Regions from separate parts of the Collinsella sp. TM06-3 genome, predicted to be linked through region 1. Evidence: predicted binding sites of a transcription regulator. Region 1 holds the regulator's gene; the other holds the start of a gene.

Region 1 (15,359 bases):
ATGCCGGCGCCGACAAGGTCTATCTCGCCACGACCAAGGAAGATGGCGTCCGCACGCTTGTCTTTCTGGATAACGGTTCTGGCGTTCCGCAGGATATGCAAGAGCGAATCTTTGATGCCCGCGTTACCTCCAAGCTCGAGAGTATGAAGATGGACCGTTGGGGCGTTCACGGTCGTGGCATGGCATTGTTTTCGATTAAGCAGAACGCCGACGAGGCCCGTGTGGTCACGTCCGGCGTCGATCTTGGTTCAGCCTTCAAGGTGAGCGTTGCGGCCGACCGCCTCAGTGAGCGTGCCGATCAGTCCAGCTGGCCCCAGGCCGTCAAGGATGAGGACGGACGTTATGTCTGCGCTCGCGGTCCACATAATATTATTCGCGCTGCTTGTGAGTTTGCGCTCGAGGAGTTGCGTGGTTGCGATGTCTATCTCGGTTCTCCGTCTGAGATTGCCGCGACCCTTTATGCTCAAGCGTCAAGTCGGCTCGATACGTCTCGTCTCCTGTTCATTGATGACGAGAGCGAGCTTCCGGTTGTCGATCGTTTAGGCCTTGCTTCTGATGCCGAGGACTTTATCCGTATTTGTTCGGGTTTGGGTCTTGAGATGTCCGAGCGCACGGCCCATCGCATTTTGGCAGGGCAGATTAAGCCCGTTCGCGGTGTGACCGCGCGTCTGCTGCGCGAGCGTGATTCGTCCTCGCATGCGCCGACTCCTGTCGATCTCGCGAAGGATCGTCGCGGGCTACGTATTGCCAAGGATGACATGGCACAGTTTTCGCGCGCTGTGGAACGCGACTTTAATGACCTTGCCGCCCGGTACTATCTCAACCTTTGCGGCGACCCAAAGATCCGTGTTTCGCGTGATCGAATCACCGTGACCTTTGATCTTGCCAAAGAGGAATAGTGCCTTTACCGAGTCCACTCGGTACGATACAGTTGTTGCAGTTAAAACGTACTTTTAAATGCAGGAGTTTCTTCATGGATTGCCTGAAGGTATCAAGCAAATCATCGCCCGCGTCCGTTGCCGGCGCCATCGCCGGCATGGTCAAGGATGGTGTACCCGTCAACATCCAGTGTGTCGGCGCCGGTGCCGTCAACCAGGCTATTAAGGCCGTTGCTATCGCGCGCGGTTTTTTGATTCCAACCGGTTTTGATATTTCCTGCGCGCCCGTGTTCTCCGACATCCTCATTAACGGGGAGTCGCGCACGGCCATCCGCCTTTCTATCTACGTTCACCAGATCAATCGAGCTGCTATGGATAACGTCGTCATGGATGATGTTAAGCCTGTGGCATAGCTTCTGCTTGCCTTGTTTCGCTCCCCATCGTTAGGACTTATGCACATGGACCAGCGTTCCGTACGCGATATTCTTGCCGGTAAAACCTACTTTATCCGCACCTTTGGCTGCCAGATGAATCAGCACGACTCCGAGCGTGTGAGCGGTCTGCTTGATTCGTATGGCTGCCTCATGGCGCTCGATCCCGCGCATGCCGATATCGTTGTCTTCATGACGTGCTGCGTGCGCGAGGCCGCCGATACTCGCCTGTACGGTCAGTGCAATTCCTGCAAAAGCCTGCCGCCTTCGCCTTCGGGCAAGCGCGTGGTTGCCGTTGGCGGTTGCATCGCGCAGCGCGATGGCGAGGGCCTGCTCACCAACGTCGATAACGTCAATGTCATCTTTGGCACGCATTCCATTGCACATGTGGCCGAGCTCATTGCCGAGGCGTTCCGTGATGGTAAGCGTCATATCCGCACCAATGAGCATGAGGATACGGATGCCATGAGCATGCCGTGGCATCGCGAGACTCAGTATCACGCCTGGGTGCCCATCATGACGGGCTGCAATAATTTCTGCACCTATTGCATCGTGCCGTACGTGCGCGGTCGCGAAAAGAGCCGCCCCTTCGAGGAGATTGTCGACGAGGTGACCGGTTTGGTGCGCCAGGGCGTGCGTGAGATTACGCTGCTGGGCCAAAACGTTAACTCATATGGTCGCGATCTGTTTGGCAAGCCGCGTTTTGCCGATCTGCTGCGTGCCGTGGGCGATACGGGCGTGGAGCGCATCTTCTTTACGTCTTCGCATCCCAAGGACCTGTTGCCCGAGACCATCGACGCCATGGCCGAGACGCCTGCCGTTATGCCGCAGCTGCACTTGGCCGTCCAGTCAGGTTCGACGCGGATCCTCAAAGAGATGAATCGCCGTTATACACGCGAGGACTATCTGGGCCTTGTCGATCGCATTCGCAACCGCATGCCCGATATCGCGCTCTCGACCGACATTATCGTTGGCTTCCCGGGTGAGACTGAAGAAGACTTTGAGCAGACGCTCTCACTTGCCGAGACGGTCCGCTATGCTCAGGCCTATACCTTCATCTATTCCAAGCGCGCCGGTACCCCGGCCGCCGAGATTGACGATCCTACGCCGCATGAGGTTATTCTCGAGCGTTTCAACCGTCTGGTTAAGGTTATCGAGACCACGGCACACGAGTATAACCAGGGTGAGCTTCATACTGTGGTTCCGGCGCTCATTGAGGGAACGAGTAAAAAGAACGACGCGGTCCTGCTGGGCAAGAGTCCCAAGAATCAGACCGTGCATGCGCCTATCCCCGAGGGTTACAGCATCGATCAGCTTGTTGGTAAGATCGTTGATGTTGACGTTGACGTTGCCAAGACCTGGTATTTGTCCGGCTCCGTTGTGGGCGAGCCGCGCTAATGGTTTCTCCCGGGGCAGGTCTTTCCGCCGTTGCGATCGTCGGTCCGACGGCGGTTGGTAAGAGTGATGTTGCCGACCGTTTGGCAGCTCGTCTTTCGTCCGAAGTGCTGTCGTGCGATGCGATGCAAATCTATCGCGGCATGGACATCGGTACCGCAAAGATGGCGCCCGATGAGTGCACGGCGCCGCTGCGTCTCGTCGACATTGTAGAGCCGGGTGTGGCATATTCTGCTGCGCTTTATCAGGCCGACGCTCGCGCGCATGTTGAACGTCTCCTTGGTTCGGGTTGCCTGCCGGTTTTTTGCGGAGGTACGGGGCTGTATCTCAAGGCCGCCCTCGATGAGATGGACTTTCCCTCGGGTGAACTTGAGGACGATCGTCGTGCGGGCTATCAGGAGCTTGCCGAGCGTATTGGCGAGGAAGAACTGCATGCCTTGCTTGCCGAGCGCGATCCAGAATCGGCTGCTGTTATTCATCCCCATAACGTGCGCCGTGTGATTCGTGCGCTCGAGATGCATGATGATGGCGTCTCCTATGCGCAGCAAAAGTCGCAGTTTAGTGTTCCGCACGAGCATTATCATGCCCTTTGGTTTGGTCTGACGCGTAATCGCGAGGTGCTCTACGAGCGCATTAACCAGCGCGTCGATCTGATGTTTGAGCAGGGTCTTGTCGATGAGGTCCGCGGTCTTATGGGCCAGGGGCTGGGAGATGCCCTGACGTCGATGCAGGCAATTGGCTATAAAGAGATCATTGATGCTTTCAATGGCGTGATGAGCATGGATGAGGCTCGCGAACTCATTAAGATGCGTTCGCGTCGTTATGCCAAGCGTCAGCTTTCGTGGTTTAAGCGCGATGACCGTATCGTGTGGTTTGATATGGATGAATGTACGATCGATGAGGTCGTTGAGGATATCCTGCATCGTATTGAGGCTGCCTAATGCCCCGTTTCCCCCTTGTTCCCACGGCACCCGAGCCCGAGCGTGCCATTTTAGTTGGTGTTGAGTGGCGCGACAATGCATGGCCGCTCGATCGCTCGCTTGATGAGCTGGAGCGTCTTGCCCACACAGCTGGTGCCCAGTGCGTGGCACGCTTGTCGCAGCGTTTGGTAAAGCCGTATCCTAAATCGTTTATCGGTTCCGGTAAGGTTGAAGAGCTGTGCGGCCTGGTGCATCGCATGGATGCCGATGTCGTTATTTTTGACGACGACCTGACCCCCTCGCAGCAATCCTATTTGGAGAAAGCCGTGGGCGAGCCGGTAAAGATTATCGATCGTACTGCACTGATCCTGGATATCTTTGGCCTGCATGCTCAGACGCGTGAGGGACGCCTGCAGGTACAGCTGGCACAGCTTCAATATTTGTTGCCTCGCCTGCGTGGCATGTGGAGCCATCTCGCTAAGGAGCAGACGCGCGGCGGCATCGGCTCACGTTTTGGTCAGGGCGAAAGTCAGCTCGAGGTCGACCGTCGCCTCATTCGTAATAAGATCGCTGCGCTTCGTCGTGAGCTCAAGCAGGTTGAACAGCGTCGCGATGTTCAATCCAAGAGTCGCATTGAGTCCCCGGCGTTTCGCGTCGCGTTAGCCGGTTATACCAATGCCGGTAAATCGACGTTGCTCAATCGTCTGACCGGCTCTACGGTACTTTCGCAGGACAAGCTGTTTGCTACGCTCGACCCGACGACGCGTTCGTATCGTCTGCCCGGCGGTCGCGGCATGACGATTACCGATACCGTCGGCTTTATTCAAAAGCTGCCGCATGGTCTGGTCGATGCCTTTAAATCGACGCTGTCCGAGGTTTTGGGTGCCGATCTAATTCTCAAAGTCGTAGATGCGTCTGACGAGGACTATGAGCGGCAGCTGGAGGCTGTCGACCGCGTGCTTGATGAGATCGGCGCCGGAGAGCGTTTAACGCTGACCGTATTCAATAAAATCGATCTTCTCGATAGCGTCGATCGATTGAGTTTCCGTCGTCGCTATCCGGAGGCCGTTCTGTTCTCGGCCCAAACGGGCGAGGGGCTCGACGATCTCGTCGACCGGATTGCTTGCGAGGCAGCTGCCACCGATGTGTTGCTCTCCGCTGATATCCCGTATCGTGAGGGCGCTCTCATCACGCTGGTGCATGAGCAGGGAACCCTTCTGCATGAGGAATATCTCGAGGACGGCGTTCGCATTGTGGCGAAACTGCCGGCTCGTATTGCACCGCGGCTCGAGCGTTATCGCACCGAGTAGACGATCTCCAAAATGCCCAGAATGATGGGCTGATGCAGCAGATAAAAGGGGAGAGCGTGACGTCCAAGGCTGGCGAGCGCCGGCAGGGGGTTGGCGTAGGCCCAGCTAGGGACGGTCTTATCGATACTCTTCGCTATGTGTGCGGCGAAGTATCCTGCAAGATACATAAAGATAAACGGGATGATGGGGTAGTAATCACCTGAGACAAACCCAGGGCTCGGAAATCCCAGCCACGCCAGGTAGGGGACAGGGTAGATCGTTTTGGGGATGCTCCAGGTGAGGGCGAACAACACAAGGCATAGGGGCATGCCCCATCTCGCCGTTATCTTCTTAAGGACGGGATCGGTCAACGCCACGATGCCGGTGCATGCGGCCATGCAGTAGATGATGCCAAAATTAACCGAATCGTCGAATGAGACAAGTGTTGTTGCCAACCAGACAACGAGTGCTGCTAAGGCGTATTTGGCGGCACGTTTGATATTGTTGCGCGAAAGAGTGCACATCCAACCCGCGATAAACAAAAATACCCAGCTGATGCTGGCGCGCCAGACGTCTTGAAAGACAGTCTGGGTAAACCAAGGCATATCCCAGCCGTACAGGTAGGCGAGATCATAGCAAGCGTGAAAACCTGCCATAGAAATCATCGTAAACCCGCGGACGGTATCAAAGATGGTGATGCGTTTTTGCATTACGAGAACCGGCGCATTAAACCGACAACTTTACCCAAAATAACGGGGTTCGTCGCATAGATGGGCTCCATAGTGTCGTTCTCGGGCTGCAAGCGCACGCGCCCCTGCTCCTTGTAGAACGTCTTGACGGTCGCTGAACCATCAATCATGGCCACGACAATTTCGCCGTTCATGGCACTCTTTTGTTCACGGACGATGATGTAATCGCCATTGAAGATGCCGACATTGATCATTGAGCTCCCATGCACCTCAAGGATAAAGGAACCCTGATCAGTGGCGATTTCGGTCGGGATAGTAAACGTGTCTTCAATATTCTGCTCGGCCAGAATGGGAATCCCTGCCGCGACGCGACCAACGAGCGGTAGCGAGACCGTTCCGCGAGGTGCGGTGGGCTCGTCAGATTTAGAAATTGAGACAGAGGAACCGTCCTCGTTAAAGAGTTCCAGGGCGCGCGGTTTGGTGGCATCGCGCTTGAGTAGCCCGCGCGCCTCCAGGGCAGAGAGATGGGCGTGCACGGTGCTGGGGGAGGAAAGGCCCACGGCAGAAGCCATCTCGCGCACGCTGGGCGGATAACCCTTCTCCTGCTGATATTCCTTGATGAAGTCGTAAATTTGCTGCTGACGCTTGGTAATTTTGCGAGCCATCAGGGCATCCTCTCTACCCATGTCAAACAAATGTTCGAATTTTGCTTGACAGGAACAACTGTTCGAAGATAATAATAACCGAACATTCGTTCTCGCGCTAGACATTTTTGTCCGCGCGGCTTGATAAAACTGTTCTCAGCAAAACACGCGAGAGGAGAACATGATGAACGCAACGAATATGGTCCAGGGAAACCTCGCCCTTAAGCTCGAGACGCCTGCAGAACCCACTTTTACGGTTGTTCAGGGTGGCCGCTCCGGCATTCAACCTTTGACCGTAAAGCCTGCTCGCAATCAGCAGGCTGTAGTCGCGCCGGCCCGCGTTGCCCTGAAGGTTCCGACGATTGTCGCCGTCGCCGTTGCGCTTACGCTCTTCTTTGTCCTCGCTACTTCGGTCTTTAGCGCTCGTCACGCCGCGTATGCCGAGTCCGTTTCCAACATTACTTACGAGACCATTCGCGTTCAGACTGGCGATTCTCTTTGGTCGCTTGCCGAGGAATATCCAATCGAAGGCCTTTCCACGCAAGAGACTTCCGACATGATCCGTAACGTCAATCATCTGGAGCATGGTTCGCTCGCCGCCGGTGCGCATCTTAAGGTTCCTGCTCGTTCGTAATCATTATCGCGCTGCGCATGGTACCCTTGTTATCGTTTAAGAGGAGGTACCATGCGCTGTCCCAAATGCGGCAAGGCACATACCCGCGTCGTTGATTCCCGTATGCAGGAGTCAAATAACACCATTAAGCGCCGTCGCGAATGTTGCTCGTGTAACTATCGCTTTACAACGTTCGAGCGATGCGAGGACCCTATCGAGGTCATTAAGTCAGACGGAACCAAGCAGCGGTTCGATCGCAATAAGCTGCTCGTCGGCTTGATGCGCGCCACCATCAAGCGCGATATCGACACTAAGAAGCTCAATGAGATTATCGACGACATCGAGGTCGAGCTGCGCTCTCGCACACTGACGGCCGTCACGTCCCATGAGTTGGGTGACATGGTGCTCAAGCGCTTGGCCAAGATCGACAAGGTTGCGTACATCCGTTTTGCCTCGGTCTACCGCGATTTCAAAGACGTCGATGAATTTCTGCAAGAGCTCGACAAGCTAAGGTGATTCCATGTCCAACATTACCGTCAACATAAAGCGTCTCGACCCCACCGTCGAGCTTCCCAAATACGCCCATCCCACCGATGCCGGCTTGGATCTACGCTCCAACGAAGACTGCGTCCTGAAGCCCTTCGAACGCCGTCTGGTCTCTACGGGGCTGGCCATCGCCCTGCCCGATGGCTACGCCGGCTTCGTCCAGCCCCGCAGCGGCTTGGCCATCAAGCAGGGCTTGTCTATAGTCAACACGCCGGGCCTCATCGACGCTCACTACCGAGGAGAACTCAAGGTTATCCTCATCAACCTGGATCCCACCAACGACATCCAAATCAACAAAGGCGACCGCATAGCCCAACTCGTCATCCAAGAAGTCCCCACGGTCAACCTCGCAGAAGTAGAAGAACTAGACGAAACCGACCGAGGAGCCGGCGGTTTCGGTTCTAGCGGCGTTGCCTAGCTCTTTACTTTGCTGAACGGAGCATCGCAATGTTCGCTCGCCCCTTGGAGGCCCCTATATATCATCCCGTGCTCAAACATTCTCGCTTCGCTGCGAAACTGCGCGCGGGACGATATATAGGGGCCTCCAAGGGGCGAGCTATGCCTACGTGCTCGCAACCATTCATGGCTCCCAATCAAAACCGTTTGCTGTATCTAAAAGCTGTATTCAACTAGTAATCAGATGCGACAATGAGTCAATCCCTTTGTCGCATCGGGTTGCTTGTATTACTTGTATTTGAGTTCACCTTCGCTGCTTTACTTGGGTAACCGGTATATCTGCTGGTATGTACATGTAGCTGTGGTGCAGGCCGCCCACACATATCGTTCCACGCGCAGTTTCGCAGCGAGCGAAGCGAAGCGAGAATGTTTGAGCATGGAATGATATGTGTGGGCGGCCTGCACCACAGCGGACTTTAAGACGCTAGCGGATATGCGCGGGTTTTTCGCCCCAATAGAAGCGGCAGAAGGCTCGTTTGCGCTTTTGGGGTTTGCCTACGAGCTCCATGGTTGCGATGGCGATATCTTCGGCTGCGTGAGGGCGGCGTAGTACTTCGCCGTTGATGAGTAGGGCTTTGAGTGATTCGGGATGATCGTGCAGATGGCGCAACGTCACGATTAGTTCTCGTGCGGTGGTGACATGCATGCTGGCGCCCATGCCGGTGAGCATCGTGGTGTTGGCCTTTTCCTGGCCGTATGATTTGCCCAGCAGGATCATCGGCAGATGCGCGCACAGGCACTCGGTGACGGTGAGTCCGCCCGATTTGAGAATTGCCAGGTCGCAGCCGTGCATGAGGGCCGCCATGTCGTCGACATAGTCCAGCACCGTGACATTTTCGAGCTTCATGGCATCGAAGAGTGTCTTGAGGCGGGCGGCGTATTCCTTATCCTTGCCCGGCAAAAAGACAAAGTGCATGTCTTCGAAGCTGCGTAGGAAGGGGAGGGTGCGGTCCATCTCCGCGCGAAAGCGAACGTACGGTTGAGGCAAGCTGGCACCGGCCATTACCAGTACGACGGTCTTGTCGGTGGGGAGGTTGAACTTAGCTAGCTCTTCCTCGCGATCGTAATCCGTGTCGAATCCGGCGCGAATAGGAATGCCGGTAATGCGAATCTTTGTCTCGAGCACCTTGCGCGGACGCAGCGTTTCGGCCATAAATTCGTTGGCAACACAGAATAAATCGGTGTCCTTGTGGGGCCACCATCCCTCGACTTCGTAGTCGGTCGGTACGCAGACGACCGGATAATCGATACCCGTAATTACGCGGGCGCCCACGGCAACATTGGCTGCTGTGATGTGCGTCGCAACCACGGCTATGGGCCTGCGGCTACGAATATATTCGTTGAAGGCGGGGAACATAATTCGCGACCATGCCGTTCCGCCACCCCAGAGAAGATGTCCCGTAAGCGTATATCGCCAGGTCAGGTCGTAAATGGGGCGCGTGGCTCCCGTAAAAGAAGCCGCGGTCTTATTGCCGTCGAATTTAATACGTCCAAAATCAAGGATATCGAGCACTTCAATCTCAATATCCTCGGGGATGCCATTGGTGCCGCGGATGAGGTCGAATGCCTGCGCAATCGCATTTGCGGCGGCCTTGTGGCCCGAGCCAACGGAGGCATGCACGATGGTCACGAGGGGTTTTTGCTGAGCCAGGAGTGTGGTTTGCTCCGATTGGGGAGTGCTGTGCGTGAGCAGGGGAGCGTCGTCACTCGTCTGCGCCTGGTCCATCGATAACTCCCCTTCAGCTTTGTAATACGGATTTATCATTGTAGTGCATGAGTGTCACGTTCACGTAAATTTGGGTATGAGCGCAAAGAACGACAACGTTTCGACGAAAGGACGCTTCATGACTACCGATAAGCCGATCGATGTTGCGATTATCGGTGGCGGCCCCGCGGGCTATGCTGCCGCCATTTATGCTGCGCGTGCCAACCTGACGACGACCGTGATTGAGCAGGGCATGTCGGGAGGGCAGATCGCCACAACCAATGAGGTCGAGAACTATCCGGGTTTCCCGCTCCTGAGTGGCGCCGAACTCGGCGAGCGTTTTCAGCAGCATGCAGAGGGCCTGGGAGCACAGGTTGCATGGAGCATGGTTACGGGTATCGATTACGATGCCGATGCAGCGTTGTTTACGGTGCATCACGATATGGGCGATACGCTGGCCCCGAGCGTTATCGCTTGCATGGGTGCCACGCCGCGTCCGGCAGGTTTCGCAGGCGAGGATACGTATCGCGGTCGTGGCGTTTCATATTGCGCAACATGTGACGGCATGTTTTTCCGCGGCAAGCAGGTTTTTGTAATCGGTGGTGGCAATTCGGCATGCGAAGAGGCTCTGTTCCTGTCCGACATTGCCAACAGTGTGACCATCGTGCTGCGCCGCGACCAGTTCCGTGCGCCCGATGGTGTTGTTCAGAAAGTACTCGCAAAGGACAATATTGCAGTTAGGTACCAAACTAGTATTGTGGAGCTATCGGGCGAAGCCATGCCAACGAGGATTACCTTTAAGGACAATGCATCCGGCGAGACTCATACCGAGTCATTTGAGCCCGGCTCGTTTGGCATCTTTGTTTTTACCGGAACGCAGCCCCATACCGAGCTTGTTGAGCATCTAGTCGATCTGGCGCCTGATGGCGGCATTCTGACTGATGAATCCATGGCCACCCGTACACCTGGTCTATTTGCCGCTGGCGACATCCGTTCCAAGCGCTTACGCCAGGTTGTGACCGCCGTTTCTGATGGAGCCATAGCGGCAACGAGCGCATACGCGTTTCTCCGTGGATAAGTACGATAATATATCTTATGTAAGGTTGCTATCTTTACACAAAGTGGTTGGACGGTGCATCAATGTGCTGTCCAACCACTTTTACTTGGCGACTATGTGTTATGCAAAACTAGATAACCTAGAATACAATATAGAAAACGAACGGAGGCCTCTTATGAACCACGTTAAACATGTTATCCCGATGTCCGATACGTCGGTCAGCATTAAGCCTGAGGATATTCAGCCGACGGTTCTGCCGGATGCATTTATTCAGTCCGATATGGTGGGTAAACTCAACGCGTTGAGCCTGCCACGCTATGACCAGCTGCCCAACGTAACGCTCTATCGCGATCAGGTTATTGAATATGTTGCACTGTGGATGGAGCCGCTTTCGATTTGCGTAGAGCAGCCCGTTATTACGCCATCGATGATCAATAACTACGTGAAGGTCGGCCTCGTTCCTGCTCCAGTTAAAAAGCAGTATGGCCGTGAGCAGATTGCGCGTCTCATCGCCATTTGTATCTTTAAGCAGGTGCTGCCCATCGCTGCGGTTCAGGCGCTCTTTAATATTCAGCGCTTGAGCTACGACGCTCCGACGGCTTTCGATTATGTTGTCGATCAGCTCGAGGCATCGATTCGTGCGGCGTTTTCTGTTGAGCAGACTCCCGTGCCCGATACCGCACATCAGGTTACGCGCGAATCGCTGCTCGTGCGCAGTGCGGTATCGTCCTTCGTTTCGAAGGCGTATCTGATGAGCTATCTCAAGTTCAATGGGTTTAATAGCTAACCGAGGTATAAGACGGGCGGGATAAAGAGCCAATGGCTCCTTATCCCGCCCGTACGTTTGTCTAGTTGGATTTTATCGGCCCGACGCCACGCCCATACCGTAGCCGATAATGAGGCCGTGCATCTCGGCATAGTATGAATCTAGCCCGTTACAGGGCATGATAATCGTCTTGGAGCCGGGCCAATGCTCCACAATGCGGCTGGCAAGCGCCTGGGCGCCCGCCTCATTCTCGACATGGTCGATAACGACCTCGCCGCCGGTAAAGCCTTCGGCCTCCATGGTGTCGACAATCTTGGTGAGCATCTTCTTTTCGCCGCGGGTGTGCCCAACGAGTTCAATTTTGCCCGCTTCGCTCGCCGTGCCCAAAATGCGGATATTGAGCTTGTTAGCAATAACGCCGGCCGCCTTAGGGATACGTCCGGCCTTCGCAAGGTTTTCGTAATTGCACAAACTAAAGAGGATCTTGCTCTGCTGCTCCAAGCTATCGAAGTAGGCGCAGGCGTCCTCAAAGGAGGTATCCGGGTTGCTTGCAAGATAGCGGTCGAACAGCAGGAAGATCAGGTCCATTTTGCCGCCGGCTCCGCGTGAATTGACCAGATGAATCTGTCGGTCCGGCTCTTCGGCAAGCACCATGTCACGTGCGGTGGCCGCGGCATTGTAGCTTCCCGAGACGCCCTCCGAGATGGGCATACAAATCGTCTTGTCGGCAAGCCTAAAGAGTTCGGCCCACTCACCTACGCTTGGACAGGCGCTCGAAGAAGCGCTCGACTCCGCCTGCACGGCGCAATTGAGCTCGTGAACGTCGAGCGTGAGGTCATCGACAAACTCACGCTCCCCCACTCGGATCTTAAGGGGTGCAAATGCAAAGGTGGTATGAGGTGCGGTTGGCTGCCAATCGCGAAGATTGCAGCTCGAATCGGAGATAAGCGCCCAGCTCATTGAGGGTCCTTTCTATTTGTTCCTCAACAATTATAGCCATCTTTTTGATTGATTGGATGGCTATCTAGTTTTGAATACTAGATAGCCATCCTGATTTTATGGCAAACGGTAGGGGCAAAAAGAATGGGCCTCGTGACTCAAGATCGCGAGGCCCATGTTCGTTCGCTGTAGTAATAAATTAGTAGCGTACGAAGATGTAGTTGTTGTTCATACCGGCTGCGACGGAGCTGATGATAACGCCCGTGCTGTAGTCGGAAGCATGGATCATCTGGCCGTTACCGATGTAGATGCCGGTGTGATAAGAGTTAACTACGACGTCGCCGGGCTGTGGATCAGACACACGAGTCCAGCCCATAAAGTCACCAGTGGTACCCAGACGGCAGTAACGACCCGTGAGGCAGTAGCTCACAAAGCCGGAGCAGTCGAAGCTGTTCGGTCCAATACCGCCCCAGGAATAAGCGCAACCAAGCTTGCTGTAGGCACGCGAAACAACGGAGCCGCCGTCAACGGACTGGCTCGGCGCCGAAGGGGCCGGAGCCGGAGCGGGAGCGGGCTGCGGCGTAGGAGCAGGAGCGGGCGTGGGTGCAGGCGTGTCGCCGCCTCCATTGTTGGTGTTCTCGGTCGTACCGGCGGTGTCGTTGCTCACCGTGGCCTTCTCGGCGGTGCTGGCGTTGATGCCGGCCTGCAGCGCGGCATTGGCCTCGGCCTCGGCGGCAAGCTCGGCCTGCAGCTGCGAATCCAGGGAATTTACGACGTTCTGGGCTTCAGCCTGCTGGGCGTTAAGCTCGTCGACCTTCTTTTGCGTGGTGGCGACGTTCTTCTCCTGCTCGGCCTGCTTATCGGTGAGCTGCTGCTTAAGCTCCTTTACCTCTTGGATGGTCTTGGCCTGCTTGTCGGACACCTTGCCGTAGTAGAACAGGCGGTTGAGCATATCGCTCAGATCATCGACACCCGTCAAAACCTGAAGCAGGCTCAGACCGCCGGTTTTGTACTCGCCGGCGACATAGGTCGAGAGCTTGGCCTGACCATCGGCGATCTCCTGCTGCTTTTGCGTGATCTCGCCGGCAGTCTGATCGAGCGCCTGCGTCTGCGTGGCAAGCTCATCGTAAATCTGCTGGGTTTGGGTGCCGATCTGCTCGAGTTTCGTACGAGCAGCGGCAAGGTCGGATGCGGTATCGGCGTAGGCAGGAGCCGCGAGGCCCAAGCCCAAAACACAAGCGAGGGTTGCCGTAGCAGCGCAGCGTGCCATGTTTTTGTGCTTGTTTGCTGTGCGCATGTAGCTTCCTTTCCAGTAACTAAGGGTAACGGCTAGTCTACCGTCACCAGGCTAAAGAGCTCCACATCGTCATCAGACGGCGTGAGCTTCTCGCGCGGGTTGAGAAACGCAAGCTCAAGTATACAACCGTAACCGATAAGCTTTGCGCCCATATCTCGCACCAGTTTACCTGTTGCCTCGACGGTTCCGCCCGTCGCGACCAAGTCGTCCAGAATCAACACGGTATCTTTAGAGCTGATAGCGTCGGCATGGATCTCAACTGAATCGGTGCCGTACTCGAGCTCGTAGCTCTGGCTTACGGTCTCGCGCGGCAGCTTGCCCGGTTTACGTGCGGGAACAAAGCCGGCGCCAAGGGCTACAGCCACCGGTACGCCAACCATAAAGCCGCGAGCCTCGGGACCCACGACCTTGGTGATTCCCATGTCGGCAAAGTGCTCGGCGAGGGTATCGGTCATGGCTTTGAGCGCCTCGGGATTGCCAAAGAGCGGCGTGATGTCTTTAAAGAAGACTCCGGGCTCGGGATAGTCGGGGATGTCGACGATTTGAGATTCGAAGTCGTACATTGCATGACCTTTCAATGGGTTGCCGAAATATCAGCAGCGGTTATTTGCCCGCGGTGACGGTGCCGGATTGCGAAGGGGCGACGACCTTGAGCGGCTTTACGAGAGAATCCTCGTGCGAAGCCGGCGCGGCAGTTTCTTCGTTTTTGGCCTTGGTGGACTCGGAGCGAGCGATTTCCTCATCGAGTGCATCGATGTCGGCGTCCTCGACCACGGCGTTGAGCGACTCAAAAACGCGGTTCTTGAGCAGCGCAGTGTGCACACCCTCGGTCAGGTCGTGAAGCCTCTTAAACGCACGCTCGAGCTTGGCGTCGCGCTCGTCATCGGAGGTATCCATACCGAGCATGCTCACGAGAACCTGCTCAAACATCGAGGACTCGCGGTTGGCGGAAGACACGTACTGACGCAGGTTGCGGGGCTCGATATGGAAGCGTGACAGCTCGGAGCAGTAGCGGATGATTGGAAAATCGCGACCATCGACGAGCTCGCGATTCTGCGGACTCTTGATGATGCGAATGAGGTCGTTCTCGGCGAGCGAGCGGATAAACGAAATCTCGACGCCCAGCATATCGGGAATGGTCTCAATGGGATGCAGCTTTTGCTTAGTCTCCTTGGGCTCCGTCTTGAGCGGAACATCGGACAGCAAGCCCACCTCGTAAGCGAGCGTTGACAGGTCCGTGGCGTTTTCCAAGCGCTGCTTAATCACGTTGAGCGGCATGTAGCGGGTCTTCTGCAAGTGCAGGATGACCTCCAGGCGATCAACGTCCTCCTTGGAGTACTGACGGTATCCCTTAGGCGTACGATGAGGGGTAATGAGCCCCTCATCTTCTAGAAATCTAATTTTTGAGTTCGAAAGATCGGGGTATGCGCCTCGAAGTAGGTTGACGACTTGGCCGATACTCAGATAGTTGCGTTCGGCCATGCCCTACTCACCGGTTTCGATGCGCTCCGGCGTGCTCTCGTGGTAGATGAGCGTAAAGGTACCGATCTGGACGGAAGAGCCGTCGTGCAGCGGGGCTGCATTGACGATGGCACCGTCGACCCAGGTGCCATTGAGCGATCCCAAGTCCTCGATGCGAGCGCCGAGGCCCTCGCGAATAATGCGCGCGTGGCTGCGCGAAACGGTCATGTCATTGAGGAAGATGCCGTTTGCAGGATCGCGGCCGATGGTGGT
Region 2 (15,359 bases), on a different contig from region 1:
CACATCTCGATTGCATAAAGCATGTCAAAAACCCTGTAATAGCGCCCTTCCTATGCAAAAAAGGCGCCTGCGCAACCATTGCTTGCGCAGGCGCCTTGAGCAGGCATTTTATGCAGCTATACCTATCGAGTCGCAAGGGGTCCTTGCACAAGTCGCCCTACTCGTCCAGTGCGGCAAAGGCCTGCTTCAGGTCCCAAATGATATCCTCGGCGTTCTCGGTACCGATGGAAAGACGGATCGTGGAGGGCGTGATGTTCTGCTCGGCGAGCTCCTCGGCAGAGAGCTGGGAGTGCGTAGTCGTAGCCGGGTGCACGACGAGCGACTTGACGTCGGCCACGTTGGCGAGCAGCGAGAACACCCGCAAGTGGTCGATGAACTTCCATGCAGCCTCCTGGCCGCCCTTAATCTCGAAGGTGAAGATCGAGGCACCACCGTTGGGGAAATACTGCTTGTAGAGCTCATGGTCGGGGTGCTCAGGCAGGCTCGGGTGGTTCACCTTGGCGACGTGGCTGTCACAAGCCAGGAACTCAACGACCTTCTTGGTGTTCTCGACATGGCGGTCGACGCGCAGTGACAGGGTCTCGGTGCCCTGGAGCAGGATCCAGGCGTTAAACGGGCTAATGCAAGCGCCCTCGTCACGCAGCAGGATGGCGCGGACATAGGTCGCGAAGGCGGCAGGGCCGGCAGCCTCGGCAAACGAGACGCCATGGTAGGAGGGATTGGGCTCGGCGATCTGCGCATACTTGCCGCTCGCCTTCCAGTCAAAGTTGCCGCCATCGACAATCACGCCGCCCAGCGAGGTACCGTGACCGCCAATGAACTTGGTCGCGGAGTGGACGACGATATTGGCGCCATGCTCCAGCGGACGGAACAGATACGGGGTGCCGAAGGTGTTATCGACAACAACCGGCAGGCCATGCTTCTTGGCAATCTCGGAGATGGCGTCGATGTTGGGGATGTCGGAGTTGGGGTTGCCGAGCGTCTCGAGATAGATGACCGTGGTGTTGTCCTTGATGGCACCCTCGACCTCGTCCAGGTTGTGGGCGTCGACAAAGGTGGTCTCGACACCAAACTGGGAGAGCGTGTGCTCCAGCAGGTTGTAGGAGCCACCGTAGATGGTCTTCTGAGCCACCACGTGGTCACCGGCTTGGGCAAGAGCCTGCAGGGTATAGGTGATGGCAGCAGCACCGGAGGCGACGGCAAGACCTGCCACACCACCCTCGAGTGCGGCAATACGGTCCTCAAAGACGCCCTGGGTGGAGTTGGTCAGACGGCCGTAGATGTTACCGGCGTCGGCAAGACCAAAGCGGTCGGCGGCGTGCTGGGAGTTGCGGAACACATAGCTCGTGGTCTGGTAGATAGGCACGGCACGGGAGTCGGATGCAGGATCGGCGCTCTCCTGGCCAACGTGCAGCTGCAGGGTATCGAAACCAAAGGTGTGCTCGGGGTTGTTGATGAACTGGCCCATGATGATCTCCTTGATCGAACGAAAGTAAATAAAAAGAGAGAAATAAGTCGCTGTCTCCTGATCACGCCGACGGGCGCAAGCAGGAGCCCGGCATTCGTCTTGGTAAGCAATTCATATGCGGGCCTCCTTTCGCATCCCGGTTCCGTGGTCGGCTTAATTACCTACCGCCTTTGTGTGTTTTGAATAGTACGAGCATTGTTTCGCTCGGTCAATCACTTAAAAGCGCTAACATGTTATCGGTTTTTTAGATAGCTATCGAAAGGACGGGCGTCGATGACCCTCCAGCAGCTTCGTTTTCTGATTGCCGTGGCAGAGTCCGGCTCAATCAACGCCGCAGCTCAGCGCCTCTATACCGCTCAGTCCAACATCTCAAACGCCGTCAAAAGCCTCGAGCAGGAGCTCCATCTGGAAATCTTTACGCGCTCCAGCCGCGGCGTCACGCTCACCAACGACGGTACCGAGCTCTTAGGCTATGCGCGCCAAGTCGTGGAGCAGGCAGATATGCTCGAGGCCCGCTACGAGGACGGCGGCACACCCCAGGCGCGCCTTGCCATCTCGGCCCAGCACTACGCTTTTTCGGTCGAGGCCTTTGTCAACGTCGTCGAGCGCTGCCGCGACAGTAAGTTCGAGTTCATCATGCGCGAGACCACCACCTCGCAGATCATCGACGACGTCCGCGCATTTCGCAGCGATATCGGCATCCTCTATCTGGACGACTTTAATACCCGTGTCTTGCAGAAGGCCTTCGCCGATGCCCGCGCAAGCTTCCATCCCCTCTTCGACGCGACGGTCCACGTCTTCGTTAGCGAGCGCCACCCGCTCGCACGCCGCCCCCAGCTGTCCCTTGCCGACCTCACACCCTATACGCGCTACAGCTTTGAGCAGGGAACCTCAAACTCCTTCTATTACGCCGAGGAACCTTTTAGTTATATCCCCTGCGACCGCAACATACGAATCTCGGACCGCGGGACGCTCACTAACTTACTTATCACGTCGAACGGTTACACCCTATCGACCGGTGTCCTCTCCAATGAAATGCAATGGGGTATGGCATCGATCCCGCTAGCAGACGCCCCAACGATGCACGTAGGCTATATCATGCACGACGAGCGCAAGCCCTCTCCCCTCTTGCAACAATACCTCGACGAGCTCAACCGCATCATCCATGCCAACTAACTGTCGGAAGACGGGGTAGAAATCGTAGATAGCTAGCCCCCGGCGGGCATGGCGCTACAATGGTCACTCACATGAAACACACTCAACGAAAGGAAGCCCGTGAAGGTCATCATCTATACCGACGGCTCGGCCCGATCAAATCCGGGACGCGGCGGCTACGGCGCCGTGCTCAAATACACCAACCCCGCCGGCAAGACCTTTACCTCCGAGCTTTCGCGCGGCTACGCCAAGACCACCAACAACCGCATGGAGCTCATGGCCGTTATCGTGGCGCTCGAGGCACTCAACCGCCCCTGCGAGGTCGAAGTCCATTCCGATTCGCAGTACGTCGTCAACGCCTTTAACAAGCACTGGATTGACGGATGGAAAAAGCGCGGGTGGAAAACTGCCAACAAGCAGCCCGTCAAGAACCGCGACCTGTGGGAGCGTCTGCTTGCCGCAAAGAGCAAGCATAAGGTGGAGTTCATCTGGGTTAAGGGTCACGCCGGCCACGAGCTCAACGAGCGCTGCGATGAGCTCGCCACCACGGCGGCCGACGGCAGCGACCTCGATATCGACGCCGGCTTTAACGAGAGCGACCTGTAATAGCGTTTTCGCACGCTATTTCCAACCCCTTCGCGCTACACTCATCCTGTAAACCGAACGGTACGAGGGGGATACATGCTGCGTATAGCGACCATCGGCACATCCATGATTACCGACGACTTTATCCAGGTCGTCAACGCCAACGACCAAGCTGCGTTTGTGGGCACGCTCTCGCGCGATGCAGATCGCGGCGCCGCCTTCACCGCCAAGCACGGTGGCGAGCGTAACTTCACCGCGCTTCACGAGCTTGCGTCCGCTGCCGACGTCGATGCCGTCTACATCGGCAGCCCCAATGCGCTCCACTACGAGCAGGCGCTCGCCTGTATCGCCGGCGGCAAGCACGTTATCGTCGAAAAGCCCTTCTGCGCCACCGAGGCGCAGGCGCTCGAGGTCTTTCGCGCAGCCGAGGCGGCGGGCGTCGTAGCCCTCGAGGCCATGCGCCCGCTCCATGACCCCGCTTTCCACGCCATCGAGGACGCCCTGGGTGAGATTGCGCCCATCCGCCGCGCCTCATTGCGCTTTGGCAAATATTCCTCGCGCTACAACGAGATTCTCGCGGGACGCGCCACCAATATCTTCGACTGCAATATGGCATCGGGTTCCCTCATGGATATTGGCGTCTACACCGTCGAGCCCATGGTCGAGATTTTCGGCATGCCCTCCGGCCTTACGAGCATGGCTACTCTGCTCGACCCCACCACGCGACAGCTCACGCACGGCCCCATCGATGGCTGCGGTTCCATCCTCGCCAGCTACGGCGGTGGCCGTATCTCCGTCGAGCTCGCGCACTCCAAAATTACGAATGACCTGCTGCCCTCGCAGATCGAAGGCGAGCGTGGCACTATCCAGATCGACCATCTGTCCACGCCCCGCAACGTCCGCATCGACTATCGCGGCGACGTCGTACGCGGCTCGGCGACCGAGGCGCCGCGCGAACAGGGCGACAACGGCCGCGTGCTCGACCTGCCCAAATCGAGCAACACTATGGAATACGAACTCACAGACTTTATCACCGCCATCGGCGGCATCGATAACGTCAAGGAAGAGATTTGGGAGACCCTGGCGGGACGTCACGAGCTTGGCCACTACCGCGATGTCACGCTCGTCTCACTGCGCATCATGGATGCCGTGCGTCAGCAGGCGGGTATCGCCTTCCCCGCTGACTCTAACAAGCAGGCATAGCGATGGGTTTTTTCGACAAGCTTTTCTCGGGCGTCACCGGCGGCAGCCGCGAACCCCAAAAGCCCTCTGGCGTCGAGCTTGAGCTGCGCCGTAGGCTCACCGTGCTCGCAAGCGACGAGGCCACTCAAGACGCCCCGCAGCGCTATTTCCTGCGGTGGGAGGGGCAGGTCCAGGGCGTCGGTTTCCGCTTCACCAACACCAACCTCGCACAGGCGCGCTCCCTCACCGGCTGGGTGCGTAACATGGAAGACGGCTCAGTCGAGATGGAGATACAGGGAGCTCCGGCAAACATCCTATCTCATCTCGAGACGCTTCATGCCTCCTACGAGCGCATGGGAACGCGTTTTCGCCTCGTAGACGCCCAGGCCCGAGCCCCACTTGCCAATGAAGACGGTTTCACTCCTCATTATTAGTATTGTGTGCTAAATACGGTATCATTTACCTACGACCGTTGATAGAAAAGAGGCGAGGCGCATGGCGGTGCAAAGAAGGAATACCAAGCAGCGAAAGCTGGTTCTTGACGCCGTGCGCCAAAGCTATAACCATCCCACCGCCGACGAAATCTACAACGTCGTGCGCGCGCAGGATGACAAAATCAGCCGCGGTACGGTCTACCGCAATCTCAATCTCTTGGCCGACGCCGGCGAGATCCTCTCCATCAAGACACCGGGCGGCAGTCGCTTCGATCGCACCATCGAGCCGCACGCGCATATCATCTGCACCTCGTGCAGTCGCGTCATCGACGTACCGCTCCCCTTCGATGCCCAGCTCGACGCCAAAGCGTCCGAGCAAATCGGCTGGCACGTCACGTCGCACTACACCATCTTCGAGGGTCTCTGCCCCGACTGCCGATAGATGTTTGGGACATGCCTTAAAATCCACCTTTCTGCACTCTGCAGCAAAAAGTAGATTTCTAGACATGTCCCAAATGTCTACTCAGCAAGTAGACGACGCAGCTCTTCTTCGACCGTGCGCACGTAGCGGACGCGGTCGTTGATGCCACGCATAGAGGGATTGCAGCTCTCCATCAGATAGGGATGGCCCACGACGTTAAGCATGTCGCGATCGTTCTCATTGTCGCCAAACGCCATCATCTCATCGGGCGAAATACCCAGCGCGCGACCATAATCGGCAAGCGCGGACCCCTTGCCCGAATCAAAGCCGATAAAGTCGGTCCATTCGGTTCCCGACGTCATCACATCGACCCGGTCGCTAAAGCGACGCGCAAAATACTCCAACGCCGCCGGCTGATCCATCTCGGGCGTCTGGAAGGCAATCTTAATGACGTCCTCGTCGATGTCCTCGGGACGGTCGACCACCGCCACATCGCAGTGGACCTCATAGCGCAAATGGTCGACGAACGCATCGTTGCCGCCCATGGTGTAGAGGTGCCCCTCGCACGAAAGGGTCACGTCGGCATGGGGATACGCAACCACGGCATTCGCGATATCCATAGCAAGGCTGCGCTCCATGGAACGCTTGACAACGGCACGTCCCTCGCTCATCACCAGGGCTCCGTTTTCGCATACATAGGCGAGCTCATCGGCCACCGGGGCAAACAGGTAGCGCAAGCTCGCATATTGACGGCCACTCGCCGGCATAAACACGATGCCGCGACGATGCAGCTCATCGATAAGCTCAAAGGCCTCGGAACGCGGCTCGCGCTCCCCCGGATGCAGCAACGTGCCGTCCAAATCGCATGCAATCAGCTTGATTCCCTCAAGACCCATACGCTTCCCCAAAGCCTCCTATCAACAGCAAGACGGACCTTGATTGGTCGCCCCTCAAAGCCCGTCTTGCGCATACGCGCGCTTAGCCGCGCGTCTTTTTTACGATGGTAAAGTCCGGAGCCATGCTAACGACGACCTCCGCCGCACTCGACGCAAAGCGCCGGTCCGTATCGAGTTCACGGGTAACCACCGAGAGGCGAACGCCCTCGATACCCCGGAGCATGCGGCCCAAAACAGGCTGCACCGGCGTATACATGCGCACGGTATGCTCGTCCGAGTCGCCCCGGAAGAGCGGCGCATGCATGTTGCCGATCTCCCAGCACGCATGCGCGAGCGCAATCGGATCCATGCGGTCGACTTCGACCAAATAAACCTCGGCGCTGCGCAGGCGCACGACAACCGCCACGGGCACCACGCCCGAACGGTCAATGGCGAGCACGTCGCCGTCGGCAAGACGACCACCGTCGGTAGCATCCGGCCGAACATCGATCGTGCGCCCCAGCTCCGTCACGCCCGCAAACGCGCATACATCAGCCTGGTCCCAATCGAGCAGTAGCTCATCGACCTCAAAGACACCGCCCAGCTCCCGGCGAAGCAAAAGCTCATAGGACGGGTCGTTGAGATTTCCGAGGCACGTTGTCGAAACCAGATTTGCAGGCATAGCCTAATCCTCGACCTCGACGAGCTCGATATCGAAGTTGAGATCCTTGCCGGCAAGCTCGTGGTTGGCATCGAGCGTCACAGCCTCGGGCGTCACGTCAATGACGACGGCGGGGACAGGCATGCCACTCGGCGTGGACAGGAAGAGCTTCATGCCCTTCTCGATCTGCTCGATGTTGGGAACCTGCTCGGCCGGGAAGGTAATAACCATCTCGGGATTGTGCTCGCCGTAGGCATCGGCAGCCGGGATGTGCACGGTCTTCTTCTCGCCCACCTGCATGTCGACAACAGCGGCGTCGAAGCCCTTGATCATCTGACCGGCGCCGCAGGTGAACTCCAGCGGCTCGCCGCGATCGTAGGAGCTATCGAACTGCGTGCCGTCGTCGAGCGTGCCGCGATAATGGGTCTTGACCTTCTTGCCCTGGTTGGACATGGTAACCTCCGTGATAAGGGCGGCGCACAACGCAGGCCGCCGTGAACATATGGCGCTAACTATACCCTAGTCATACAATTCAATGACAGTTTGCAAAGAAACGCTGCAACCGGAGGAACCATGGCATATCCCGTATTTGACCTACACTGCGACACCGCCGACCGAATCGGCTGGGCCACGCTCGATCTCGACCTGCGCTTTACCGCCGGCACCGACGGTTATTTCCCCGGCGACGAAACGCATCCGCAAGATTTCGACCTCATCGAGGGCAACGCCTGCGCCATCTCGCTCGCAAAGATCGGCAACACGCCGTGGGCACAGTGCTTCGCCACGTTTGTCCCCGACGAGATTCCCACCGCCCACGCCGCGCGCTTCCAGGCGCAAATCATGGCGCATATGAGCGGCCAGGCAATGCTCAACCACGACCGCATGGTCAACGTACGCAGCGCCGCAGACATTCGCCCCGCGCTCAAGGACGGTAAGGTCGCTTGCATCCACACCATCGAAAACGCCACGTTCTTTGCCGAGGACCCCGCACTGATCGAGGTGCTCAAGAGCTTGGGCGTGCTTATGTCGTCACTCAGTTGGAACGCGCAGGGACCGCTCGCGAGCGGACACGATACCCACGCCGGCCTCACCGCCGCCGGCATCGAGGCACTTACGCAGATGGAGCACGCCGGCATGGTACTCGACGTCTCCCACCTCAACGATGAGTGCTTTGACGAGGTTGTCGCCCACGCCACGCGCCCCTTCGTCGCCAGCCACTCCAACTCCCGTGCGGTTTGCGGCGTCAAGCGCAACCTCACCGACGACCAGTTCCGCACCATTCGCGACATGGGCGGCATCGTCGGCCTCAACTACTGCAGCGAGTTCCTATCCAACGACGCAACCGACAAGACCGCCGCAGACGTCACCTTCGACCAGCTGGCGGCGCATATCGAGCACTGGCTCGACCTGGGCGGCGAGGACGTCATCGCGCTCGGCGGCGACTGGGACGGCGCCACGGTGCCCGCTTTCCTCTCCGATGCCAGCAAGATGCCCGAGTTCCAGAACATGCTTTCCAAGCATTTTGGCAAGACCGTGATGCAAAAGCTCTGCAGCGACAACGCGCTTGCCTTCTTCGAGCGTTATTAATTTCACATCCCTTGAGCGGGCCGGCATGCCGAACGGTCGACATGCCGGCCCGTCCCCGATCTGAAGGACCGCTTTTGACGCAGCAGTTTACGATTTCCGCATCCCGACCGGATGGGACGACCATCCCCGTCGTCGTTACCAAAAAGCGCGTCAAGAACTTCAACCTACGCGTCACATCGAGCGGCGAGGTCCACGCCAGCGCACCGATCGGCGCCAGCCGCGAGCGTATCGAAGCGTTTGTGAAGCGCAACAGCGCCTGGATTATCAGCCGACTTGCCCAGCGCGAGCAACGTCAGGCGACGGCACGAGAGCCGCTCAGCCCCTCGTCCATCATTGCACTTTGGGGCAAGCCCATCACGGTACAGGATGCACTCGATCACAACTTTGCATCACCCGCACCGCGACCCAAACAGGCCACCTTCGCAAGTTTTATGGGTACCGATGAATCGGACGAAGGCCCACAGGCCAAGCGGCACGCAATCCTCGACGGCCTAACGTCCGATGAGCTCCAAGCCCGTATCGACCAGCTCTATGCAACCGAGGTCACCACGGCGCTGTACGATATGGTGCACGCGTACGAAATCGCAATGGGCGTCACCGTGGCCCGCGTCTCCGTGCGCAGCATGAAAACGCGCTGGGGATCATGCACGCCCAAGACCGGCGCCATTCGCATCGCACTCGAACTTGCCGCCTATCCCATCGAATGCCTCGACATGGTTGTCGCCCACGAGCTCGTCCACTTGCTCGAGCCAAGCCACAATCAGCGATTCCACGCCCTGCTCGACACGTACTGTCCCAACAATAAAGCTCTGTCGCAGCGGCTCAAGCAGCCACCCATAGAGTCGTATTAGAACCGGTTAGCGCACGCGCTCGATCTCGACGCCGCAGCTTGCCAGGGGCAGGCCAACAGGAGCCCACGGCTTATCGAGCTTTATGCGCACACCAAGCAGCGAGGGATAACGGCGCAGCAGCATCTGGGCTGTCCCCTCGGCTGCCGCCTCGATGAGCTTAAACGTATGCTCGCGCAGATAGCCATCGACATCGTGGCACACCGAGCCGTAGTCAATCGAGGCATCCAGGTTATCGTGCTCCCCCGCCGCGCGCAGGTCGGCATAGAGCACCAGAGAAACGATGAACTTCTGACCCAGCGCGTTCTCCTCGGGATACACGCCATGGTTGGCAAAAACCTCAAGGCCGTCAATGACAATACGATCGGCATGGCGCAGATCATCATAGCTCACGTGAGGCACCGCCGTTGCGGTGGATATTTCGCCCCTTCCACGGCGGGCGAGCTCAGCACCTTCAGTCTTGGTTGCATTCTCGGGCAGTTTTTTGTTACTCAACGCGATCGTCTCCTTCGTTTAGAACCCCAACCGCGCAAACTAACTACACGCGAATCGACAGGTTCTTTTTATCATCGCTCCAGTTGCAAGCATTGCGCGCGGGGCATGCAAAGCAGGCGCGCGACGCTTTGTCGGCCGCATAGAGCAGACGCTCAAGCGGTTGGCTGTTCACGCGCAGCTTTCGATGGCCCAGAATGGCCGTCTTAATGGCTGCGGCATCGGCCGGCTCAAACGCCACATCATCGGGCATGCCGCCGAGAATCGCATCAGCGACGCGTTCGCTTGCAACATCATGGGATATACCCGATTCATACTGTTCATCTTTGCCGATATCGTGAAGAAGTGCCGTGGCGTAGATGACCTCGCGGTCAAATTCGAGCTGCTCCTCGAGATTCTTGATCCACATAATGCGAGCGACATCGAGCAGATGGTCAATACCGTGGCGGCAGAAGATGCGCCCCGATTCCAACTGTACGATGTTGCCCAGGTGCCGCCGGAACAGCCCGTTGGCACAAATGTAATCAATGCGAGGCATGGCACCAAAGGGGGCCAGGCCCGAAGCCATAAAGCCGCGACGCGACGTCCCCTCATCGGTCTTCGATGTAAAGTCGTTGACGACTCTCATGGTTAGCGGCCCAGCATCCTAAAGAAACGCTCCTCGAGCGCGGGATCGGTCTCAAAGACGCCGCGGCGAGCAAGCGTCACGGTCTTGGTGCCGGGCTTTTGCACGCCACGCATCGTCATGCACATATGCTCGGCCTCCATCAACACAATCGCTCCCTGGGGAGCGAGATAATCCATGAGGGCATCGGCAACCTGTGTGCACAGTTGCTCCTGCAGCTGAAGACGGCGGGCATAAACCTCAACCGTGCGGGCGAGCTTGGAAAGCCCAGCCACCCGACCGTTAGGGATATAACCAATGGCGGCCTTGCCATAAAACGGCAGCAGATGATGTTCGCACAGCGAGTAGAACGTAATGTCGCGCTCGATAACCAAATCGTTCGAAGCGACGGCAAAGGTTTTGGACAGGTGCTCCTCGGCACTCTGGTCCATGCCGCCGGCGATCTCACCATACATACGGGCAACGCGCGCCGGGGTCTCCAGCAGGCCCTCACGAGTTGGGTCCTCGCCTATGCCCTCAAGCAACAGCTTAATGGCGGCCTCGACTTTTTCCTGATCGACCATCTGGGCCTCACTTTTCCGATTTCACGTTCGCGCTATGGTACCACGCCCTCCGGCATCGACCACAAGCTACATAGTATGGGTCGAATAGACTGGATCGTCCCGCCAAAGCTCCACAGCGTCGCAAAGCGCAACGCCCTCACGCACGGCGCGGTCGCGCGTAGCGTTCATATCGATCACACGCTGGTTACTCGAGCCCCTAAAGCGCAACGAGATATCATAAAGATCCTGAACAAACGGGCCATCCACCAACATGTCGAGGCAGGCAAGGATACGGTCCGTGACCTCGGTATGGTGACGACCACCCGGCATAAGCTCCTCGAGCACGTCGCCGGTAAAACACCAAATGGTCTTTCCTGACCCCGCAGGATAAGCGGCACGAACACGCTCGACAAACTCAACGAGCCCCGCCTGGTTCTCGGGCTCCATGGGCTCTCCGCCCAGAATCGTCAGGCCGTCAATAAAGGGATGATCGAGGCTCTCGATAATCTTGTCCTCGACGGCACGATCAAAGGGCTCGCCCGCAGCAAAGTCCCACGCGACGGAGTTAAAGCAATTCTTGCAGCCACGACGGCACCCGCTCACAAACAGAGAAGTGCGGACGCCTTCTCCATCAGCAATGTCGAAATACTTAATGTTCGCGTAGTTCATAGGTAACCTTCCTGGGGGTCTGGAGTATATCATCCCGTCCTCAAACATTCTCGGCCTTCGGCCTGCGAAACTGCGGGCGGGACGATATACTCCAGACCCCTCGCGAGCGATACTCAATGAACTCAGCGAACATCGAGTATAGGGTTCGAGGTCCAATAAAAACAATGCTGCAGCTCAACCGTTATCGCAAGCAGACCGTTGTCGCAGGTCAACTCATTTCCGCTAAGAACTTCGAGGAGCGAGCAGGCTGCGTGCTGCATCTCAGCTACATCAACTTGGCCGCCCCGTAGCGAGGCCCCGGACCTTTGCTCGATATGAGTTCCGCACGAACAGGAGGCGCCAGTGGCGCCTCCGTCGTGAGCCAGGACTGTCCGAAATAGCGAGTAAAGGTCCGGGGCCTCGCTACGGGGCGGCCTGGGATGGTTATTAGAGATGCAGCACGCGGTCGCGGATCTCCTCGGTTCGACCCTGGTTCCAGAACTGGGTACCGATGTAGCCGCACGTACGACGAGCGACGTTCATCTTCTCCTGGTCGCGGTTGCCGCAGCTGGGGCACTCCCACACCAGCTTGCCGTCATCCTCGACAATCTTGATCTCGCCATCGTAGCCGCACACCTGGCAGTAATCGCTCTTGGTGTTGAGCTCGGCGTACATGATGTTGTCGTAGATGTACTGCATCACGCGAATGACAGCCTTGAGGTTGTCCTGCATGTTGGGAACCTCAACGTAGGAGATAGCACCGCCCGGCGAAAGCTGCTGGAACATGCCTTCAAACTTAAGTTTGTCGAAGGCATCGATCTCCTCGGACACATGGACGTGATAGCTGTTAGTAATGTAGCCCTTGTCCGTCACGCCCGGGATAATGCCAAAACGACGCTGCAGGCACTTGGCGAACTTGTAGGTCGTCGACTCCAACGGCGTACCGTACAGCGAGAAATCGATATCACTTTCGGCCTTCCACTCCGCGCACCTGTCGTTCATGCGCTGCATGACGGCCATGGCGAACGGCGTGCCCTCCTTCTCGGTGTGGCTGTGACCCGTCATGTACTTGACGCACTCATACAGGCCGGCATAGCCCAGGCTGATGGTGGAATAGCCGCCCACGAGCAGCTTGTCGATCGTCTCGCCCTTCTTCAGACGCGCCAGGGCGCCGTACTGCCAAAGAATCGGCGCGGCATCCGAAAGCGTGCCCATCAGGCGCTCATGACGGCACAGCAGGGCACGATGGCACAGCTCAAGGCGCTCGTCGAAGATCTTCCAGAACTTATCCATGTCCTGATGCGAGCTCAGCGCGACATCGGGCAGGTTGATGGTCACAACACCCTGGTTAAAGCGACCGTAGTACTTAGGCTTGGTCGGGTCATAGTTCAGCGCGTTGGCGACATTGTTAAAGCCGTTGCCCGAACGGTCGGGCGTCAGGAAACTGCGGCAACCCATGCAGGTGTAGCAATCGCCGTTGCCGGCAGTCTCGCCCTTAGACAGCTTAAGCTCGCGCATCTTCTTCTCGGAGATGTAGTCGGGCACCATGCGCTTGGCGGTGCACTTGGCGGCGAGCTTGGTCAGATAGAAGTACGGCGAATCCTCGCGAATGTTATCGTCCTCGAGCACGTAGATGAGCTTGGGGAATGCCGGGGTGATCCACACGCCGGCTTCGTTCTTAACGCCCTCATAGCGCTGACGAAGCGTCTCCTCCACAATCATGGCAAGGTCGTGCTTCTCCTGGGGCGTACGGGCCTCATTGAGATACATAAAGACCGTCACGAACGGCGCCTGGCCATTCGTGGTCATAAGGGTCACGACCTGATACTGAATCGTCTGGACGCCGCGACGGATCTCGTCACGCAGGCGGTCCTCAACAACCTCGCGGACCTTTTCGGGAGATGCCGAAACACCGAGCTCCTCGAGCTCGCGGGCAACCTCGCCGCGAATCTTTTGACGGCTCACCTCAACAAAGGGGGCGAGATGGGTCAGCGAAATAGACTGGCCGCCGTACTGGGAGGAAGCAACCTGGGCGATAATCTGCGTCGCGATGTTGCAGGCAGTCGAGAAGCTGTGCGGCTTCTCGATCAGCGTGCCCGAGATAACGGTGCCGTTCTGGAGCATGTCCTCCAGGTTCACCAGGTCGCAGTTATGCATGTGCTGGGCAAAGTAGTCAGAATCGTGGAAGTGGATCAGGCCCTCATTGTGGGCATCCACGATCTCCTGGGGCAGCAGCACACGCTGAGTCAGATCCTTTGAAATCTCGCCGGCCATATAGTCGCGCTGGACGGAATTGACGGTCGGGTTCTTGTTAGAGTTCTCCTGCTTGACCTCTTCGTTATTGCACTCGATCAGCGACAGAATCTTGTCGTCGGTCGTGTTCTTCTGGCGCTTCAGGCTCTGAACATAGCGATAGATGATGTAGTGGCGGGCGACCTCGTAGCAGTCGAGACGCATGATCTCGTCCTCGACCAAATCCTGGATCTCCTCGACCGAAACGGTGTGGCCCGCGTTCTCGCATGCCTCGGCGACGTTTTGCGCCGCATAAACCACCTGGCGGTCGGTAAGACGAGAGCTCTCCTCGACCTCCAAGTTTGCGGCGCGGATGGCATTGACGATCTTATCGATGTCAAAGACAACCTCGGTGCCGCTGCGCTTGATGATCTTCATCCTCTTGCCTTCTTTCGCGTCGTAGCCTCATTGCGCTTCAGAGCCAAACGATGCCCGGCAGGGCCTGCCCCTGCCTTGCGGCGCCGTCGCGCAATCTGTGTTCTCGATAAACCATAAGCCTCCATGCGGACATTCCCTAGAGCCAATCAAGCGGTTCAAGGACACGTTCAAAAGAGGCAGTTAAGGTCTTCGTTCTCTGTCCGCCATCTATCATACGACAAAGAAGCATCTATATCCTGTATTCTTTTTTTAGGTCAAACACAACATATAGTGTTTCAGCAGGTCAAAGCAATTGGTCATTTTGCAGACGCATTAAAAATGAGGGGTATTTGACAAGTCGGTAAAACGTTACCAACACGGCTACCTGCATGGCAGTTATAAAACCCCCTTAGTCAAGCCGCTGACAAATCCTACCAAAACCAAGCCGCTCACGCCAAAAGAATCCAAAAGATTATGCTTGACCAACATGTTGCGGTCACGATGGACCAGGACACATGCAATCTGCCGGCGCCCCCACGGGATGCGAAGACCATCGCGTACAGACCTTGGATCAATATTTGGCGGCTTATTTGGCGGCGTGCTTGGTGGCAAAACAAAACAGCCCAGAGGACATAGCCTCTGAGCTGCGAACATTTGGTGGGCGTTAGAAGATTTGAACTTCTGACCTCTTCCGTGTCAGGGAAGCGCTCTCCCCCTGAGCTAAACGCCCAAATGGAGCGGACAACGGGGCTCGAACCCGCGACCCCAACCTTGGCAAGGTTGTGCTCTACCAACTGAGCCATGTCCGCCTGCGAGGATTTAATATACGGGATGATCCACCCAAATGCAAGAACTTTTTTTGAAAAGTTTTGCGACGCCCTCGCGAACCTCGCGAAGACATCAGCCACCACGGAAGGTGTAGGCAAACGCAAGCTCGCCGCAAGAGGCCCCCTACAACTCAGCGAGCATGATCCAGGCAGAGCTGTCCTGCGCGAGCCTGCCATCTGCAAGCGGTGATGAGGTGAGCAGGACCCTACCCGCCGGCAGCTCCACGGGTGCTGCACCGAAGTTCGTCACACACGCCCAGCCGTTGTCGCGGCGATAGGCGATGACGCCGCCCTCAGCGCCCTCGGCACCATCCGCAAGGCCGGTGCACCCGTCAAGATCGAGCCACGCAAGATCGTTGG

What was found. The regulator NrdR, encoded in region 1, represses ribonucleotide reductase genes. The targets are predictions, from matches to a motif close to AAACACNATATATNGTGTTT.
Region 2: the regulator NrdR is predicted to act here: its motif matches at 14,450-14,469, upstream of nrdD (anaerobic ribonucleoside-triphosphate reductase).

What each region holds. Positions count from the first base shown of each region.
Region 1 covers NZ_QSPG01000004.1:7,316-22,674, reverse strand. Annotated here, with positions in the region: gene DXD56_RS02550 (ATP-binding protein) at 1-899, shown strand, start outside; gene DXD56_RS02545 (stage V sporulation protein S) at 974-1,291, shown strand; gene miaB (tRNA (N6-isopentenyl adenosine(37)-C2)-methylthiotransferase MiaB) at 1,337-2,707, shown strand; gene miaA (tRNA (adenosine(37)-N6)-dimethylallyltransferase MiaA) at 2,707-3,645, shown strand; gene hflX (GTPase HflX) at 3,645-4,934, shown strand; gene DXD56_RS02525 (heparan-alpha-glucosaminide N-acetyltransferase) at 4,919-5,623, opposite strand; gene lexA (transcriptional repressor LexA) at 5,623-6,267, opposite strand; gene DXD56_RS02515 (LysM peptidoglycan-binding domain-containing protein) at 6,431-6,880, shown strand; gene nrdR (transcriptional regulator NrdR) at 6,932-7,375, shown strand; gene dut (dUTP diphosphatase) at 7,380-7,823, shown strand; gene DXD56_RS02500 (glycosyltransferase) at 8,286-9,587, opposite strand; gene DXD56_RS02495 (NAD(P)/FAD-dependent oxidoreductase) at 9,706-10,644, shown strand; gene DXD56_RS02490 (DUF1836 domain-containing protein) at 10,799-11,410, shown strand; gene DXD56_RS02485 (DegV family protein) at 11,483-12,349, opposite strand; gene DXD56_RS10260 (NlpC/P60 family protein) at 12,528-13,625, opposite strand; gene DXD56_RS02475 (adenine phosphoribosyltransferase) at 13,658-14,188, opposite strand; gene DXD56_RS02470 (MerR family transcriptional regulator) at 14,229-15,107, opposite strand; gene DXD56_RS02465 (FHA domain-containing protein) at 15,111-15,359, opposite strand, start outside.
Region 2 covers NZ_QSPG01000020.1:19,612-34,970, forward strand. Annotated here, with positions in the region: gene DXD56_RS07970 (O-acetylhomoserine aminocarboxypropyltransferase/cysteine synthase family protein) at 158-1,468, opposite strand; gene DXD56_RS07975 (LysR family transcriptional regulator) at 1,742-2,644, shown strand; gene rnhA (ribonuclease HI) at 2,744-3,229, shown strand; gene DXD56_RS07985 (Gfo/Idh/MocA family protein) at 3,305-4,411, shown strand; gene DXD56_RS07990 (acylphosphatase) at 4,414-4,824, shown strand; gene DXD56_RS07995 (Fur family transcriptional regulator) at 4,886-5,266, shown strand; gene DXD56_RS08000 (HAD-IIB family hydrolase) at 5,344-6,141, opposite strand; gene DXD56_RS08005 (urease accessory protein UreE) at 6,224-6,802, opposite strand; gene DXD56_RS08010 (peptidylprolyl isomerase) at 6,806-7,234, opposite strand; gene DXD56_RS08015 (dipeptidase) at 7,355-8,368, shown strand; gene DXD56_RS08020 (M48 family metallopeptidase) at 8,443-9,219, shown strand; gene folB (dihydroneopterin aldolase) at 9,226-9,711, opposite strand; gene DXD56_RS08030 (HD domain-containing protein) at 9,755-10,336, opposite strand; gene folE (GTP cyclohydrolase I FolE) at 10,339-10,896, opposite strand; gene nrdG (anaerobic ribonucleoside-triphosphate reductase activating protein) at 10,963-11,544, opposite strand; gene nrdD (anaerobic ribonucleoside-triphosphate reductase) at 11,971-14,193, opposite strand; tRNA gene DXD56_RS08050 (tRNA-Val) at 14,828-14,902, opposite strand; tRNA gene DXD56_RS08055 (tRNA-Gly) at 14,906-14,981, opposite strand; gene DXD56_RS08060 (glycoside hydrolase family 13 protein) at 15,124-15,359, opposite strand, start outside.